3 regions of the Pseudarthrobacter sp. BRE9 genome follow, and region 3 is predicted to be linked to each of the others. Evidence: riboswitches for the same ligand, from Rfam matches in the RefSeq annotation. Region 3 holds a riboswitch; each other region holds the start of a gene.
What was found. A riboswitch is a leader RNA that binds a small molecule or an ion and turns the genes downstream of it on or off. The one in region 3 is predicted to bind S-adenosylmethionine.

Region 1 (5,383 bases), on a different contig from region 3:
TCCATGTCCTTTGTCCGCACCCTCGCACGGCCCATGCTCGCCTCCAGTTTCGTTCTTGCCGGACTGGATAAGCTCAGGAACGCCGACGACACCGCACAGCAGCTCTCACCGCTGCTGCGCAAGGCCGCAGCCTCGCTTCCCTTCCAGGCGAATGACAAGACACTCGCCCGTGTCATTGGCGGGACCCAGGTGGGGGCCGGCGTCCTGTTCGGGCTTGGCAAGTTCTCCCGGCTCTCCGCAGGCCTGTTGACGGTGATTTCGCTCCTCAACACCTTCGTTGAGTGGCGCAGTGCGGACATCAGCAGCAAGGAAGGGCGCGAAAACCGCCGGAACCAGCTGCTCAAGAACCTCTCGCTGGGCGGCGGCGCGCTGCTCGCTTCGGTGGACACCGCGGGCAAGCCCGGCCTGGCCTGGCGTGCCGAGCACCTGGCGGCCGATGCCCGCAGGAACGCCACGCACCTGGCCGCGGACGCCCGCAGGACCACCACCAAGAAGCTGAACAAGGCGGACAAGGCTGTACGCCGCGCCGTCGAACACGCCACGAAAGCATAACCACGAATGACCGCAGCAGCTGCCACCCGGGACGGTTCCGGAACACCTGTCCAGCACTGGGCCGCTCCTTTTGCGTCCCGGCCCGTTGATGCCACCGTGACGGTGCCCGGATCGAAATCCCTGACCAACAGGTACCTGGTCCTGGCAGCGCTCGCGGACGGCCCGTCCCGACTGCGGGCGCCCCTGCATTCCAGAGACTCCGCGCTCATGGTCGACGCACTCCGGCAGCTCGGTGCCGTCATCACCGAAGTGCCGGGGGACGGTGCCTTTGGGCCGGACCTGGAGGTGGTTCCGCTGCCGGCGGCAGCACCGGCTTCCCGGACCAGGATCGACTGCGGACTTGCCGGCACTGTCATGCGGTTTGTCCCGCCGCTGGCGGCGCTCCGCAACGGAGCCAGCGTGTTCGACGGCGACCCCCACGCCCGGAAGCGCCCCATGGGAACCATCATCGAGGCTCTCAAGGCCCTGGGCGTGGCCGTTTCCGCTGAAGACGGCAGCGCGCCGTCGTCGCTCCCCTTCGTGGTGGAAGGCAGCGGCGCAGTCCGCGGCGGCCACCTGGTGATCGACGCGAGCGCCTCCTCACAGTTCGTTTCCGCCCTCCTCCTGGTGGGGGCAAGGTTCGACGAGGGCCTGCACCTGGAACACGTAGGCAAGCCGGTACCCAGCCTGGACCACATCAACATGACGGTGGCCGTCCTGCGCGGTGCCGGCGTATCAGTGGACGACTCCGTCCCCAACCATTGGGTGGTGGCGCCGGGACCCATCCGCGCCTTCGACCAGCGGATCGAACAGGACCTTTCCAACGCCGGGCCATTCCTGGCGGCGGCGCTGGCCTCGCGGGGCACGGTGCGGATTCCCAACTGGCCGGCTGCAACCCAGCAGGTGGGGGACCTGTGGCGCGGAATCCTGGCCAGCATGGGCGCCACTGTCACCTTGGCCGACGGCGTCCTGACCGTCACCGGCGGCCCGGAGATCAAGGGTGGCGACTTCGCAGACACCAGCGAACTGGCTCCAACGGTCGCAGCCCTGTGTGCCCTGGCATCGGGACCTTCGCAGCTCAGCGGAATCGCCCACCTGAGGGGACACGAGACGGACAGGCTCGCAGCCCTGGTGGCGGAGATCAACCGGCTCGGCGGCGACGCCGAGGAAACCAGCGACGGCCTGGTGATCCGGCCCGCCCCGCTGCACGCCGGCGTCGTCCACAGCTACGCGGACCACCGCATGGCCACGGCCGGCGCAATCCTGGGCCTCGCCGTCGAGGGCGTCCAGGTGGAGGATATCGCGACCACCGCCAAGACCATGCCGGATTTCCCCCAGCTGTGGGCCGGCATGCTGGCCCAGGGAACCGGGTCCGCAGTTGGACCGGAAGGGCGCGGCAGTGGCGCGAAGCACTGATTCCTGGGACGAATCGGACGTTCGGATCCGTCCCAGCAAGAAGGGCTCCCGGCCGCGCACCAAGGACCGCCCCAGCCACGACGACGCCGTGACCGGACGGATCATCACCGTGGACCGCGGCCGGTACACCGCCGTGGTGGACGAGGACTCGGACAACGAGCGCGTTGTCATCGCGGCGCGTGCCCGCGAACTTCGACGCTCGCCCGTGGTTGCCGGCGATTTCGTCTCACTGGTGGGGGACGTATCCGGCGCACCGGACACTCTGGCCCGGCTGGTGAAGATCCAGGACCGCCGCACCCTCCTGCGCCGCAGCGCGGACGATACCGACCCCATTGAGCGCGCGGTGGTGGCGAATGCCGACCAGCTGGTGATCGTCGTGGCGGCCGCCAATCCAGAACCCCGGACTGGGTTCATCGATCGCGCGCTCGTGGCCGCCTACGACGCCGGGATCGAGCCCATCCTGCTGGTCACCAAAGCCGACGTCAAAGACCCCGCGGAACTGCTGTCCAACTACACGCACCTGGACTTCCCGGTGATCATCAGCCGGACCGCGGATTCGCAGGCATCGGGAATCGACGCCCGCTCCGATGACGGCCTGTCCGCGCGGCTGGACAGGGCGGCAGTGGCTGCCCTCCGGGACCACCTTGACGGCAAGGTCACCGTGATGCTCGGGCACTCCGGCGTCGGAAAGTCCACCATGGTGAACGCGCTGACCGGCGCGGAACGGGCCACCGGCGGAGTGAATGCCGTGACCGGCCGCGGCCGCCACACGTCGTCCTCTGCCCTTGCCTTGCGGCTGGCGGACGCCCCGCCGGGCAGCTGGATCATCGATACGCCAGGTATCCGTTCCTTTGGCCTGGCGCACGTGGATCCGGACCGGATCCTGCGCTCCTTCCCTGACCTCTCCCCCGGCATCGAGAACTGCGAACGGGGCTGCAAGCACACTGCGACCGCGGTCAATTGCGGCCTTGACGACTGGGTGGCGGGCGGACATGCAGGCCCCACCGGCCCGGCCCGGCTGTCGTCCCTGCGGCGGCTCCTGGGCGCGGATCCGAGGATGGAAGCGCAGGAAACCAAGGAGCTCGGCAGCGTCAACTGACGCGTTCTCCCGGCAGAACCGTCCGCAGACGGTAGTTTGGAACCATGATCCAACCCGCTTCGAGCTACAACGATGACCTGCGCCTGGCCCATGTCCTGGCCGACTCCGTGGATGACCAGACCATGAGCCGCTTCAAGGCCCTGGACCTCCACGTTGAGACCAAGCCGGACCTGACGCCGGTCACCGACGCGGACAAGGCCGCCGAGGAAGCCATCCGCGGCCAGCTCTCCCGTTCGCGCCCCCGCGATGCCGTCCTGGGCGAGGAATTCGGCAGCACCGGCCACGGTTCGCGGCGCTGGATCATCGATCCCATCGACGGGACCAAGAACTTTGTCCGCGGCGTCCCGGTATGGGCCACCCTGATCGCCCTCGTGGACGAGGGTGAGCCCGTGGTGGGCGTGGTCAGCGCCCCGGCCCTTGGCAAGCGCTGGTGGGCGGCGAAAGGCATGGGAGCCTACATGGGCAGGTCCCTGGCCGCCGCCACCCGGCTCCGCGTCTCCAACGTGGCAAAGCTGTCCGATGCCTCCCTCTCCTACTCCAGCCTGGGCGGGTGGAAGGAACGCGGAAACCTGGACGAGTTCCTGGGACTGACCGAGGACGTGTGGCGGACCCGGGCGTACGGCGATTTCTGGTCGTACTGCATGGTGGCCGAGGGTTCGGTGGACATTGCCTGCGAACCGGAGCTCAATCTCTACGACATGGCTGCCCTGGTGCCAATCGTCGTGGAGGCCGGCGGCCGGTTCACCTCGCTGGAAGGAGAGGACGGCCCGTTCGGCGGAAACGCCCTGGCCACGAACTCAATCCTGCATTCGGAGGTTCTTCACCGCCTCAACCCGTACCTGGATGATCTGCTGTAACTGACGCGCCTTCCAGGAAAAATCGAATAATGCGACGCCGGACACCCTCCTGTGGAGGTGTCCGGCGTCGTTTATTCGGCGCCGCGTAACAAAGCACTTAATAATCGCCGCGGCTTCAATCCTGGCCGCCCCATGTCCTACGCTTTTAGGCAGGTCACGAGTGCCAGCGCAAAACCCCGGTTTGCTGGCCGGCAACCCTCCATTCGCGGTGGGGTGCCCCGGGTGACGACCAGGCCGGTCCGGAGCGGATGCGGCAAGCGCGGATTCCCCCATGGCGGAGTCCTGTCATCAAGTGAGGTCTCTGTGACAACTGCCACCGTCTCCCCCAAGCCCGTTATTGCCGAAGCTGCTGTTCCCGACGAACGCCGTGCCGCTGCCGGCCGTCCGCTCGCTGCCGTCACCGGCGCCGAAATCCAGGCACCCCTGATTTCGGGCGGCCACGTGCGGTACGCCAACCTCGATTACGGCGCCTCCGCCCCAGCGCTGTCCGTGGTCTCCGCCTACCTGAACGAGATCCTCCCCTACTACGCGAGCGTCCACCGCGGAGCAGGGTACGCCTCCCAGATCAGCACCTCGGTGTACGAGAACGCGCGCAGCATCGTCAGGGACTTCGTGGGCGGCCGCGCGGATGATTCGGTCATCTTCACCCGCAACACCACGGATTCCCTGAACCTGCTGGCCGGTTGCCTGCCGGTAACCGATGGCCGCCACGACGGCGAAGTGCTCTACCTGGACATCGAACACCATGCCAACCTGCTGCCGTGGCAGGGCGTCCCGCACCGCAGCATCGTCGCCGCCGACACCATCACCGGCACCCTCGAGGCTCTTCGGGCCGAACTTGCACAGGGCGGTGTCAGCCTGCTCGCGGTCACGGGTGCCTCCAACGTCACCGGCGAGATCCTGCCCATCCGGGCCCTGGCCGCGCTGGCCCATGAACATGGCGCACGGATCGTGGTGGATGCCGCCCAGCTCGCCCCGCACCGCCGCGTGGACATCAGCGCCGACGGCGTCGACTATCTCGCCTTCTCCGGCCACAAGCTGTACGCGCCCTTCGGTGCCGGCGTCCTAGTGGGGCGACCGGACTGGCTGGACGCGGGCGTCCCGCACCTCGCCGGCGGCGGTGCGGTCAAGGAAGCCAGGCTCGACGGCGTCAGCTGGGCCACCGGCCCGGCCCGCCATGAGGGGGGCTCGCCGAACGTCCTGGGAGCCGCCACCCTGGCCCGCGCCACCCAGGTCATTGCCGGACTGGACCCGGAACGCTGGCACGCCCACGAGTCCGCCATCCGTTCCTTCCTGGTGGATGGCCTGCAGGAGATCGACGGCGTCACCGTCCACCAGATCTTCAAGGACACCAACCCCGAAACGGACACCATCGGGGTGGTCAACTTCTCCGTCGAGGGATACGACGCAGGACTGGTGGCGGCATACCTCTCCGCAGAGCATGGCGTGGGCCTGCGCGACGGGCGCTTCTGCGCCCATC
Region 2 (5,383 bases), on a different contig from region 3:
ACCACGGTTCCGGACTTGGCCTCCTGCAGGGAATCGCACAGTTCGTTGACGGCGGCAACGCTGGGTTCGTAGCGGCGGCTCATGAGCTGTTCGTGGAATGTTTCGGGTGCCAGGGCTGTCATGAAGTGCTGGTTCTCCTGCGGGGATTGATATTGCTTCCATCGGTGAAAATGGGCGCACGGCGGCGCGGATCATCAACGGTGGTTAGTTGGGGTGGGCCGATTCCTGGTCGGCCTTTGCCAGTTTACCAAGCCCGGGGAAACGAAACGCCGGTCCCCGGGACCCAATAAAAATGGGGCCGGGACCGGCGTCTCGTTTCGACAGAAATGAGGGCGGTTACCAGAGGCGCTTGGAGGCGCGGTGCGCACCCTCACCGAGCGACTCCAGCTTGGCCCAGGCGATCTGCGGGTGCACCCTGCCGCCCAGGCCGCAGTCAGTGGAGGCGATGACGTTCTCCCGGCCCACGACGCCGGCAAAGCGGACAATGCGGTCCGCCACCAGGTCCGGGTGCTCCACCACGTTGGTGGCATGCGAAACCACGCCCGGGATGATCACCTTGCCCTCCGGGAGCTTGGTGTCCTCCCATACCCGCCATTCGTGTTCGTGCCGGACATTCGCCGCCTCGAAGGAATAGGCTCCGGCGTTGACCTGGAGCACCGAGTCGATGATGTCGGCGAACGGTATGTCCGTGGTGTGCGGGCCGTGCCAGGAACCCCAGCAGACGTGGAGTCGGATCTGTTCCTGCGGCAGGTCCCGGAGGGCCCAGTTGGTGGCCTCCACGCGCAGCTGGATGAACTTCAGGTAGTCCGCCAGGGACGGCTCGGGGTTGATCTGGTCCCAGCTTTCGGCCAGGGACGGATCATCGAGCTGCACTGTGAGGCCGGCGTCGATGATCGCCTTGTATTCCTCCCGCATGACGTCGGCGCAGGCGTAGACAAGTTCCTCGTCCGACGTGTAATACTCATTGGCCACCCGGGCGCATGAGCCAGGGGACAGGGACGCTACGAAGCCGTCCGACAGGCCTGCGGCGGCGAGGCCGGATTTCAGGTTCCTGATGTCCGATGCCACCAGGTCGTGGCCCGTGTAGGTCAGCGGCCCGGCGATCTTGGGCTGGGCCACGCTTTTGCGGTGGGTGAGGATGCCCGAGGCGGGATCGTTGTAGGCCTCGTTGAAGGCCTGCCGGTCCCGCCGGTCCGGGAAGGAGGTCAGGACCACGTTGCCGGGCGATGACCGGCGGACCCCGGCCTCGGCCCAGCGGTCCACGCTGGTGGGCTCCAATCCCCCCAGCCGGGCGAAGGAGTAATTCCACCACGCGCCGTAATCCACCGAGCTGGACATCGTGTGCCCGTACTCGCCGTCATTGGGGATGTCGATGCCAAGGTCCTTCTGGCGCTGCACCACGTCCACCACGGAAGCTTCGAGGAGTTCCAGGAATTCCGGGGTGACGCCGCCGGCTTCCTTGGCGGCGTTGGCTGCTATGAGCTCCGCGGTTCGGGGCAATGAGCCGGCGTGGGTCACGCGGATGTGGTCGGTGTTCAGGGACATGCTGGAATCTTCCTTTCCATCGGTCCTGGCAGTAGCACCTTCGGCCGGCAGGTGTCCTGCCGAACCGTGGTTGCTGCGGCGTCATCGAGCCAGGTCTCTCGGCCGCTCCGGATGGTTCACTCTCACCTAAATCGACGTGCGTGGAGCCGTGCAAATCTGTGCCGCTTTATGTCGGCATGGGATGGCAGGTCGGCCGTCTGCATTGCATCAGGACCGCGGCGGGCCCCAACAGTGGACAAAGTGCCTCATCGGCTAAACTTGGGTGGTAAGAGCCCCGGAACTCTTGCTTCGCCGTGCCGCCCCGCGGACCAGCGAAGACCGGTCGATTCGGGGCATTCTCATGAACGGCGCTGCACGGCCCGCCACCAGTGGCAGGACCCGGGCAGCCCGAACGAATGGGGGAGGATCCCATGCCAGCAATTGTGATCGTAGGAGCCCAGTGGGGCGACGAAGGAAAAGGCAAGGCCACCGACCTGCTCGGCGGCCGTGTTGACTACGTCGTCAAGCCCAACGGCGGCAACAACGCCGGGCACACCGTCGTCGTAGGCGGTGAAAAGTACGAACTCAAGCTGCTGCCGGCAGGCATTCTCAGCCCCAACGCTGTTCCCATCATCGGCAACGGCTGCGTGGTGAACCTCGAGGCCCTCTTCCAGGAAATCGACGGGCTCCAGGCCCGCGGCGCCGACACCTCAAAGCTGCGGGTTTCCGCCAACGCCCACCTGGTGGCCCCGTACCACCAGGTGCTGGACAAAGTGACCGAACGCTTCCTGGGCAGCCGCGCCATCGGCACCACCGGCCGCGGCATTGGCCCCGCCTACATGGACAAGGTGGCCCGGCTGGGCATCCGCGTCCAGGACGTCTTTGACGAATCGATCCTCCGCCAGAAGGTTGAAGGCTCGCTGCGCCAGAAGAACGAACTCCTGGTCAAGGTCTACAACCGCCGCAGTGTTGTGGTGGACGAGATCGTGGAGTACTTCCTGTCCTTCGCCGAGCGGCTGCGCCCGCTGGTGATCGACAGCACCCTGGTCCTGAACACCGCGCTGGATGAGGGCAAGGTGGTCCTGATGGAAGGTGGCCAGGCGACGTTCCTGGACGTGGACCATGGCACCTACCCGTTCGTGACCTCCTCCAACCCCACGGCCGGTGGTGCGTCCGTTGGCTCCGGCATCGGCCCCACCCGCATTTCGCGCTCGATCGGCATCATCAAGGCCTACACCACCCGCGTTGGCGCCGGACCGTTCCCCACCGAACTCTTCGACGAAATGGGCGTCTACCTGCAGAAGACCGGCGGCGAATTTGGCGTCAACACCGGCCGCCCGCGCCGCTGCGGCTGGTACGACGCCGTGCTGGCCCGCCACGCGTCCCGCGTCAACGGCTTCACGGACTACTTCGTCACCAAGCTCGACGTGCTCACCGGCATCGAGCAGATCCCCGTCTGCGTGGCTTACGACGTGGACGGTGTCCGGCACGATGAGATGCCCATGACGCAGACCGAGTTCCACCATGCCAAGCCCATCTTCGAGTACTTTGAGGGCTGGACCGAGGACATCACCGGCGCCCGCACTCTGGCGGACCTGCCCGAGAACGCCCGGAACTACGTGCTGGCGCTGGAGAAGCTCTCCGGAACCCGCTTCTCCGCCATTGGCGTGGGCCCGGACCGGGACCAGACCATCGTGGTGAACGACCTCATCAACGACTGACACGCCCACCCAGGGCAGAATTACGACGACGGCAGGCCACCTTTGCAGGTGGCCTGCCGTTTGTGCGTCATGGGCTGTTCCTGCCCAGGGTGGAAAGCAATTTACACAGGCTTAACGCGGGTGGCCTTGTGGGGCTGCAGGCGCACCGGTGAAACTCGGTAGTACCCCCTGGTGCCCAAGGAAGGACCGTCATGGCCGGAAAATTCGAAGCATTCATAGACGCTGATTCGTTCTTCCGGTTCCGGCTCCTGGCCCCGGATGGCGCTGTTGTGGCGGTCTCCGGGCCGTACCAGGACAAGCAGGCCCTCGCGGCCGGAATCGCTGCAGTGCGTGAATGCGCCGGCACCGGCCTGGTCACCGACCTCTGTCCCGCCGGGGCCGCAGCCCGTCCCGCAGCCGTGCCCGTTGCCCCTGCCGCCGCCCTTCCAGCAGAGCCGCCCTCCGCCGTCGTACCTGTTTGCGGCGACGAGCGCGTGCCCGCCCGGCTGCACTCCTTCGCGCTGGCGAAGGCACCCCGCCGGCAGTCGACGCCGCCCCGGTGGACCAGGACTGTTGCCCGCTGATTGCCGCTGAAAGGCGTTTCCAAAAAAGTTTTTGAAAACGCGTAACCCTGTGGGGGTGCCCAGCGATTACCCCTATGAAGTGCCGGTCTGGAACCTGTCCCCCATCATGTTCCAGACCGGCTCTTTTGTCTTTCCGCCCGGTCGGCTGCGCACGCCGGACCCGGCCACGGCCCGTCTCCCGGGCGCCGTGGCGGTTCAGGCAGCGGTAGTTACTCGAGGGTAAGCAGGGCTCCCGGAAACAGTGCCATGGAGCAACTGCGGGCCTGTCCGGGTACACCAGCCCGCCGGCCTGCCTTGGTCCGGGGATGCACGTCGCCCCTACAGGTTCAGGGAAGTGCCCGGCCGGAACGGGTAAGGCTGGAGCGTCGGGCGGAGCAGGCGGAAACAGTCAGGACAGGACTTGCCGTTTGGAGGAAATCACCCCGGTGTCGAACCCGGCCAGGTGGAGGCCGCCGTGGAAACGGGCGTGCTCGATCTTCACGCAGCGGTCCATCACCACATTGAGCCCGGCAGCTTCCGCGCCTGCGGCCACGCCCTCATGCCAGGACCCCAACTGCAGCCAGAGCGTCTTGGCGCCCGCGGCCACTGCTTCGTCCAGGACGCCCGGAAGATCATCATGCTTGCGGAACACGTCCACGATGTCGGGGCTTTCCGGCAGGTCCGCCAGCGAGGCGTAGGTGGGCTGGCCCAGGATTTCCTTGACCACCGGGTTGACGAAGTACACCTTGTACCGGGTGGAGGACAGCAGGTAGGTGGCCACAAAGTAGCTGGCCCGCGACGGTTTGTCCGAAGCTCCAACAATGGCAATCGACTTCGCCTGCCGGAGCAGGGCCAGCCGTTCCGGTGCTGACGGGCCGGACCAGGTACGTTCGGCGGTGCTCATGCGTTTGCTCCGATCGTGCAGGCGTCGGCAGGTTCTTCAATGTCTGGTTCGGCCCCTGCCGCAACGCTCGACGCCTCGGTCAGCGCCTGGTCGAGGTCCCACAGGATGTCCTCGATGTCCTCAAGGCCCACCGATATGCGGACCAGGTCTTCCGGCACGCCTGCCGATTCGAGCTGGGCAGGGCTCAGCTGCTGGTGTGTGGTGGAGCCCGGATGGATCACCAGGGTCCGGGAGTCACCCACGTTTGCCAGGTGCGAGGCCAGCTGCAGCGACTCGATGAACTTCTGGCCGGCGGCCCGCCCGCCCTTGACCCCAAAGGAGAAGACGGATCCGGGGCCCAGCGGCAGGTACTTCCGCGCCCGTTCGAAGTGCGGGTGCGAGGGCAGTCCTGAATAGTTCACGTACGCCACCCGGTCATCGTTTTCCAGCCATTCGGCCACGGCGTGCGCGTTCTTCAGGTGCTCGTCAAGCCGCTGGGGCAGGGTTTCCACTCCTTGAAGGAGCTGGAATGCCGACTGCGGCGAAAGAGCCGGGCCAATGTCCCGCAGCTGTTCACTGCGGAGCTTGGTCAGGAAGCCATATTCGCCGAAGTTGCCCCACCACGAGACATTGCCGTAGGAAGCCACCGGCTCGGTCATCGTGGGGAACTTGCCGTTGCCCCAGTCGAACCGGCCGCTTTCCACCACCACACC
Region 3 (5,383 bases):
GCCCTGGACAAGCAGCTGGGCGGACGCACGCTGGAACGCAGCCCGCATGGCTGGGAGTTGACCCAGCTCGGTGCCGCCGCGGTGGAGGCGGCAGAGACGATCGAGGCCACGCTGGGCTCGCTGTCCGGCCTGATCAGCCAGGACCAGGGCGCCCTGGCCGGCTTGGTCCGCGTCGCCACGACAGACGGCGTGGGGGCCGTGTTCGTGGCGCCGTCGCTGGTGCGGCTCCAGCAGCAGAACCCGCAGCTGAATATCGAAATGCTCAGCGCCACGCGGAAAGTTAGCCAGAACCGGTCAGGGGTGGACCTGGAGATCGTGGTGGGCCGGGCAGAAGTCACCACCGCGCAGACCATCTTCCTGGGCAACTACTACCTGCGCCTCTACGCCAGCTCCGCCTACGCCGCCGGGCATGGCCTGCCGGAAACGCTCGACGACGTGGGGCAGCACGGGTTCGTCTCGTACGTCGAGTCCGCACTGCAGGTGGCGGAGCTGGGGCCGCGCTGGTCGTCCGAGCTTCCCGTGCCCAGGACAAGCTTCCAGGCCACGAGTGTGTTCGCCCAGGTGGAGGCGGTACGGCGGGGCGCGGGAATTGGGCTGCTGCCCAACTTCATGGTGGCAGAGTCCGACAATTTCGTTCCCGTCCTGGCCGCCGACTTCGAGCGGCAGCTTCCCATCTGGGCCGTTGCCCGCCCGGAGTCTCTGCGCTCGGCACCGGTGCAGGCGGTGGTTGCGGCGCTCAAAGAGGAGATGAAAGAGCGTGCAGGACTGCTGGCAGGTTAGGCCTCAGGCCTGGAAGAGCCGCCTCACCACCTGCCCCGATGCCAGCGCATCCAGGCCCTCATTGATCTCACTCAGGGGCCGCGTGTCCGTGTGCAGCAGCTCAACCGGAAGCCTGCCCTCCCGCCAGAATCCGAGGTATTCCGGAATGTCGCGGGAGGGCACGGCATCCCCCATGTAGGAGCCCAGCAGCCGTTTTCCCGCCCCGGCAAACTGCAGGGCCGGTACCGTCAACTGGGCGGATGGATGGGGCAGGCCCACCGAGACCACGGCGCCTCCCCGGGTAACCTGCTCCAGGCAGGAGGCAATGACACCGGCCGAGCCCACCGCCTCAATGGCCACGTCCACGCCGTCACCGGACGCTTCGGCGATCAGCCGCCCTGCGTCCTCCGGCGTTCCCACCGAGGTGGCGCCGGCGTCACGGGCCAGCTGGTGCTTGCCCTGGTTTGGATCGATGGCAATGACATTGGCGGCTCCGGCGAGGCGCGCTGCCATCACGGCGGACAGGCCCACCGCGCCGAGGCCGAAAACCGCCACGGACTGGCCGGGGCGGACGCCGGCCGTGTTCAGGACGGCGCCCATTCCGGTGAGCACGGCGCAACCAAACATCGCGGCAACCGTGTCCGGGACGTCGTCGTCAATCACCACCACTGATTCCCTCGCAACCACCGCGTAATCGGCGAAGGCCGAGACGCCCAGGTGGTGGTTGATGCGCTCCCCTGCGGGCGTCCGCAGCAGCGCCGGTCCGTGCAGCAGGTCTCCGCTGCCATTGACCTCTGCTGCGCGGTGGCAGAGGGCAGGCCGGCCCGCCAGGCATGCCCGGCACTTCCCACAGCTGGGCACGAAGACCAGCACCACGTGGTCGCCCGCCGACACGCCGGTCACGCCGGCGCCTACGGACACCACACGTCCCACTGCCTCGTGGCCCAAGGCCATGGGAAGCGGCCGGACGCGGGAGCCATCCACTACCGAGAGGTCCGAATGGCACAGGCTGGAGTAGGTGATGGCAACGCCAAGTTCACCGGCGCGGGGCTCCGGCTGCTCCAGTTCCTGCACCAGCAGCGGGCCGGCCTCGGAGTAGGTCCGCTTCCCGGGGCCGGCCCCCGTGGTGGGGGCGGCCGGAACGGTGGAGTACAGGACGGCGGCTTTCACGACGAACCTGCTACTTCTTGTTGGCGGCGAGGAGGTCGGCGGTGCCCTGGGCGTCGGCGGCGTCCACGTCGTGCAGCGAGATGCCCCGGGTTTCCTTCAGGAAGAAGACCGCGACGGCGGTAATAACGCAGGCGATGAGCAGGTAGATGGCCACGGGGACGGAGGACTTGTAGGTACCCAGCAGGGAGGCGGCGATGATCGGAGCCAGGGAACCCGCCACGATCGAGGTCACCTGGTAGCCAAGGGAAACGCCGGAATAGCGCATCCGGGTGGGGAACATTTCCGCCATGATGGCAGGCTGCCCGGCGTACATGAAGGCGTGGAACACCAGGCCGATCATGATGGCGGCCAGGATGACGGCATCGTTCTTGGTGTCCATCATGGGGAAGGCGAAGAAGCCCCAGGTGGCCCCCATGATGGCGCCGGCCATGTATACGGGTTTGCGGCCAAAGCGGTCCGACAGCTTGCCGACCATGGGCACGACGGCGAAGTGCACTGCGTGGGCAAGGAGCAGCAGGAGCAGAATGCGGGTGGTATCGGCCTGGACCACGGTCTTCAGGTAGGTAATGGAGAACGTGACTACCAGGTAGTACAGGATGTTTTCCGCGAAGCGCAGCCCCATGGCAGTGAAGACGCCGCGGGGGTACCGCCGGAATACTTCAGCGACACCGTAGCCCTTGTGGCCGGCTTCAACCTCCTTGCGGGCTTCCAGGAAGATGGGGGCGTCATTGACCTTGGTCCGGATGTAGTACCCGATCAGGACGATCACCGCGGACAGCCAGAACGCCACGCGCCAGCCCCACCCCAGGAAGGCGTCCTGGGTCAGTGTGGAGGAGAGGATGAACAGCACGGCCGTGGCAAGCAGGTTCCCCAGCGGTACCGCCGACTGCGGCCAGCTGGCCCAGAAACCGCGGGATTTGTTCGGGCTATGCTCCGCGACGAGGAGGACGGCGCCGCCCCACTCCCCGCCGACCGCGAAGCCCTGGGCAAACCGGAGCACGACCAGCAGCGTGGGAGCCCAGTAGCCGATCTGCTGGAAGGTGGGCAGGCAGCCCATAAGGAAGGTGGAGACCCCCACCAGGATGATGCTCAGCTGCAGCAGCTTCTTCCGGCCGAACTTGTCGCCGAAGTGCCCAAAGACGATTCCGCCAATGGGGCGGGCCACGAAGCCGACGGCGTAGGTGAGGAAAGCGGCGATGATGCCGTCCAGTTCGGTGCCGGCGTTAGGGAAGAAGGCCTTGCCGAACACCAGCGTGGCGGCGGATGCGTAGAGGAAGAACTCATACCACTCGACAACCGTTCCGGCCATCGAGGCCGTAACCACCTTCTTAAGGCCTGAAGCCTTGACGTCGGTTTCCTCTGCGCGCCTTGCGGCGGAGCGTTCCGTACTCATGTGAACTCCTTCGGCGTCGTCGTCGACACCACGGGTACCAGTCGATGGCGGCCGGGTGTGATGCACACCACGAACGCCGGATTCGATTGAGTATGTACTGCCTGCGGTGCAACCTCAACGCCGAATAGTGCAGAACGCATCTGCAGGAATGCACATGGGGTGTCCTAGGCCAGGAAGCTGCCCCGCAGCTGGCTGCCCAGCTGACCGATCTCGGTCAGGAACCCGTCGTGCCCGATCGGCGCTTGGATGACGTGGACATCGACGTCCCCGGGGAGGGCCTGGGCCAGCTCATGGGATTGTGCCGGAAAGTAGAGCCGGTCGGAGTCGACGGCGGCCACGAGGAAGCGGGCCGTGGACGTGGCCAGCGTCTCGGCCAGGCCCCCACGGCCCCGGCAGATGTCGTGGCTCATCAGCGCCTCGGTCAGGGCGATGTAGCTGTTGGCGTCGAAGCGCTTCACCAGCTTGTTGCCCTGGTGGTCCAGGTAGCTTTCCACCTGGTAGCGGCCGCGGGCGGCCAGGACCTCACCTTTCAGGGGTGACTCGGGCGCCTGCGGTGACCTGCCGAAGCGTCCTTCCAGTTCCGCGGCGGACCGGTAGGTGATGTGGGCGATGCGCCGGGCAAGTGCCAGCCCGTCTTCGGGGCAGGGGCCGCCGTAGTAGTCGCCGCCGTTGAAGTTCGGGTCCTGCCGGATAGCCAGGGTCTGGGCCTGCGCAAACGCGATCTGTTCTGCCGTGCTCGCGGCCCCCACGGCGATGACGGCGCAGCGCTGCACCCTCTCCGGGTAGGTCACGGCCCATTCCAGGGCGCGGGCGCCGCCCATGGATCCGCCGAGGACCGCGAACCAGCTGCCGATGCCCAACTGGTCGGCCAGCCGGGCCTCCGCCACCGTGCTGTCCCGCAGGGTGACCAGGGGGAAGCGGGAACCCCAGGGGGCTCCGTCCGGGGCGGGCGACGACGGCCCCGTGGATCCGTAGCAGCCGCCCACGATGTTGATGGACACCACGAAGAATTTGTCCGTGTCCACGGGAGCGCCGGGACCGGCAAGCTGCTCCCACCAGCCTTCTTCGTCGGTGTCGCCCCGGGTCACGTGGGTGCTGCCGGTGAGGGCGTGCTCGATCAGGATGGCGTTGCTGGCGTCCGCGTTGAGCGTTCCCCAGGTTTCGTAGGCCAGGGTGACGTCCGGCAGGTAGCCGCCGCCTTCGAGTTCCAGTCCCCCGATGGAGGCGTAGCGGACGATTCCGTGTTCGGGGATGGTGGTTCGGGCGACGGTAACCGTCATGGCAAGACCTCTTCTACGCGCTTGCCCGCCGTCATTTGACCGGCAGGCCAGGTCCTCACCCGGGGCACCCCACCGCGGATGGAGGGTTGCCGGCCAGCAAGCCGGGGCTGTCACTGGCACTCATGACCTGGTTCGAGTGTACGAAACACCCCCCGCTCCAGGCCAAGAGTGTGACTGGTTGTGACTTCCCCGGCCTGCCGGCGGCACCCGCTGCACCCCGGCTATAACCTCAGGCTTCAGCGCCCTTGGCTGCGCGGAAACCGGCTTCCAGGTCGGCCAGGATGTCATCGATGTGCTCCAGGCCCACGGACAGCCGGACCAGTCCCGGATTTACCCCTGCCACCGCTTGCTGCTCGGGTGAGAGCTGGCTGTGGGTGGTCGACGCCGGGTGGATGACCAGGGAGCGGACGTCGCCGATGTTGGCCACGTGGGAGTGCAGTTCCAGGGCGTCGACGAAGCGCTTGCCCGCCTCGGCTCCGCCGGCCAGGGTGAAAGCCACGACGGCGCCTGTCCCCTTGGGCCCGTACTTGCGGCCACGTTCGTACCAGGGGCTGGACGGCAGCCCCGCGTAGGCGACGGATTCGACGTCGTCCCTTCCTTCCAGCCAGCGAGCCACTTCCGTGGCGTTGGCGACATGGCGTTCCACGCGCAGGCTCAGCGTTTCCAGTCCCTGGGAGATCAAGAACGCGTTGAAGGGGGACACGGCTGAGCCGAGGTCGCGCAGCAGCTGGACGCGGGCTTTGAGGATGTAGGAGAGGTTGGCGCCCAGCGCACCATCGGC

Region 1: another riboswitch for S-adenosylmethionine. It lies ahead of Q9R31_RS00940 (aminotransferase class V-fold PLP-dependent enzyme); the one in region 3 lies ahead of Q9R31_RS12810 (homoserine O-acetyltransferase).
Region 2: another riboswitch for S-adenosylmethionine. It lies ahead of Q9R31_RS16940 (cobalamin-independent methionine synthase II family protein); the one in region 3 lies ahead of Q9R31_RS12810 (homoserine O-acetyltransferase).

Annotation. Positions count from the first base shown of each region.
Region 1 covers NZ_JAUZUY010000001.1:202,278-207,660, forward strand. Annotated here, with positions in the region: gene Q9R31_RS00920 (DoxX family protein) at 4-552, shown strand; gene aroA (3-phosphoshikimate 1-carboxyvinyltransferase) at 559-1,947, shown strand; gene Q9R31_RS00930 (ribosome small subunit-dependent GTPase A) at 1,931-3,046, shown strand; gene hisN (histidinol-phosphatase) at 3,091-3,903, shown strand; SAM riboswitch class IV at 4,056-4,169, shown strand; gene Q9R31_RS00940 (aminotransferase class V-fold PLP-dependent enzyme) at 4,207-5,383, shown strand, end outside.
Region 2 covers NZ_JAUZUY010000010.1:94,867-100,249, reverse strand. Annotated here, with positions in the region: gene Q9R31_RS16945 (uracil-DNA glycosylase) at 1-122, opposite strand, end outside; gene Q9R31_RS16940 (cobalamin-independent methionine synthase II family protein) at 337-1,545, opposite strand; SAM riboswitch class I at 1,559-1,663, opposite strand; gene Q9R31_RS16935 (adenylosuccinate synthase) at 1,956-3,245, shown strand; gene Q9R31_RS16930 (YegP family protein) at 3,437-3,808, shown strand; gene Q9R31_RS16925 (CoA-binding protein) at 4,197-4,691, opposite strand; gene Q9R31_RS16920 (O-acetylhomoserine aminocarboxypropyltransferase/cysteine synthase family protein) at 4,688-5,383, opposite strand, start outside.
Region 3 covers NZ_JAUZUY010000006.1:86,951-92,333, forward strand. Annotated here, with positions in the region: gene Q9R31_RS12795 (LysR family transcriptional regulator) at 1-780, shown strand, start outside; gene Q9R31_RS12800 (zinc-binding dehydrogenase) at 784-1,929, opposite strand; gene Q9R31_RS12805 (MFS transporter) at 1,940-3,322, opposite strand; gene Q9R31_RS12810 (homoserine O-acetyltransferase) at 3,487-4,602, opposite strand; SAM riboswitch class IV at 4,615-4,730, opposite strand; gene Q9R31_RS12815 (bifunctional o-acetylhomoserine/o-acetylserine sulfhydrylase) at 4,832-5,383, opposite strand, start outside.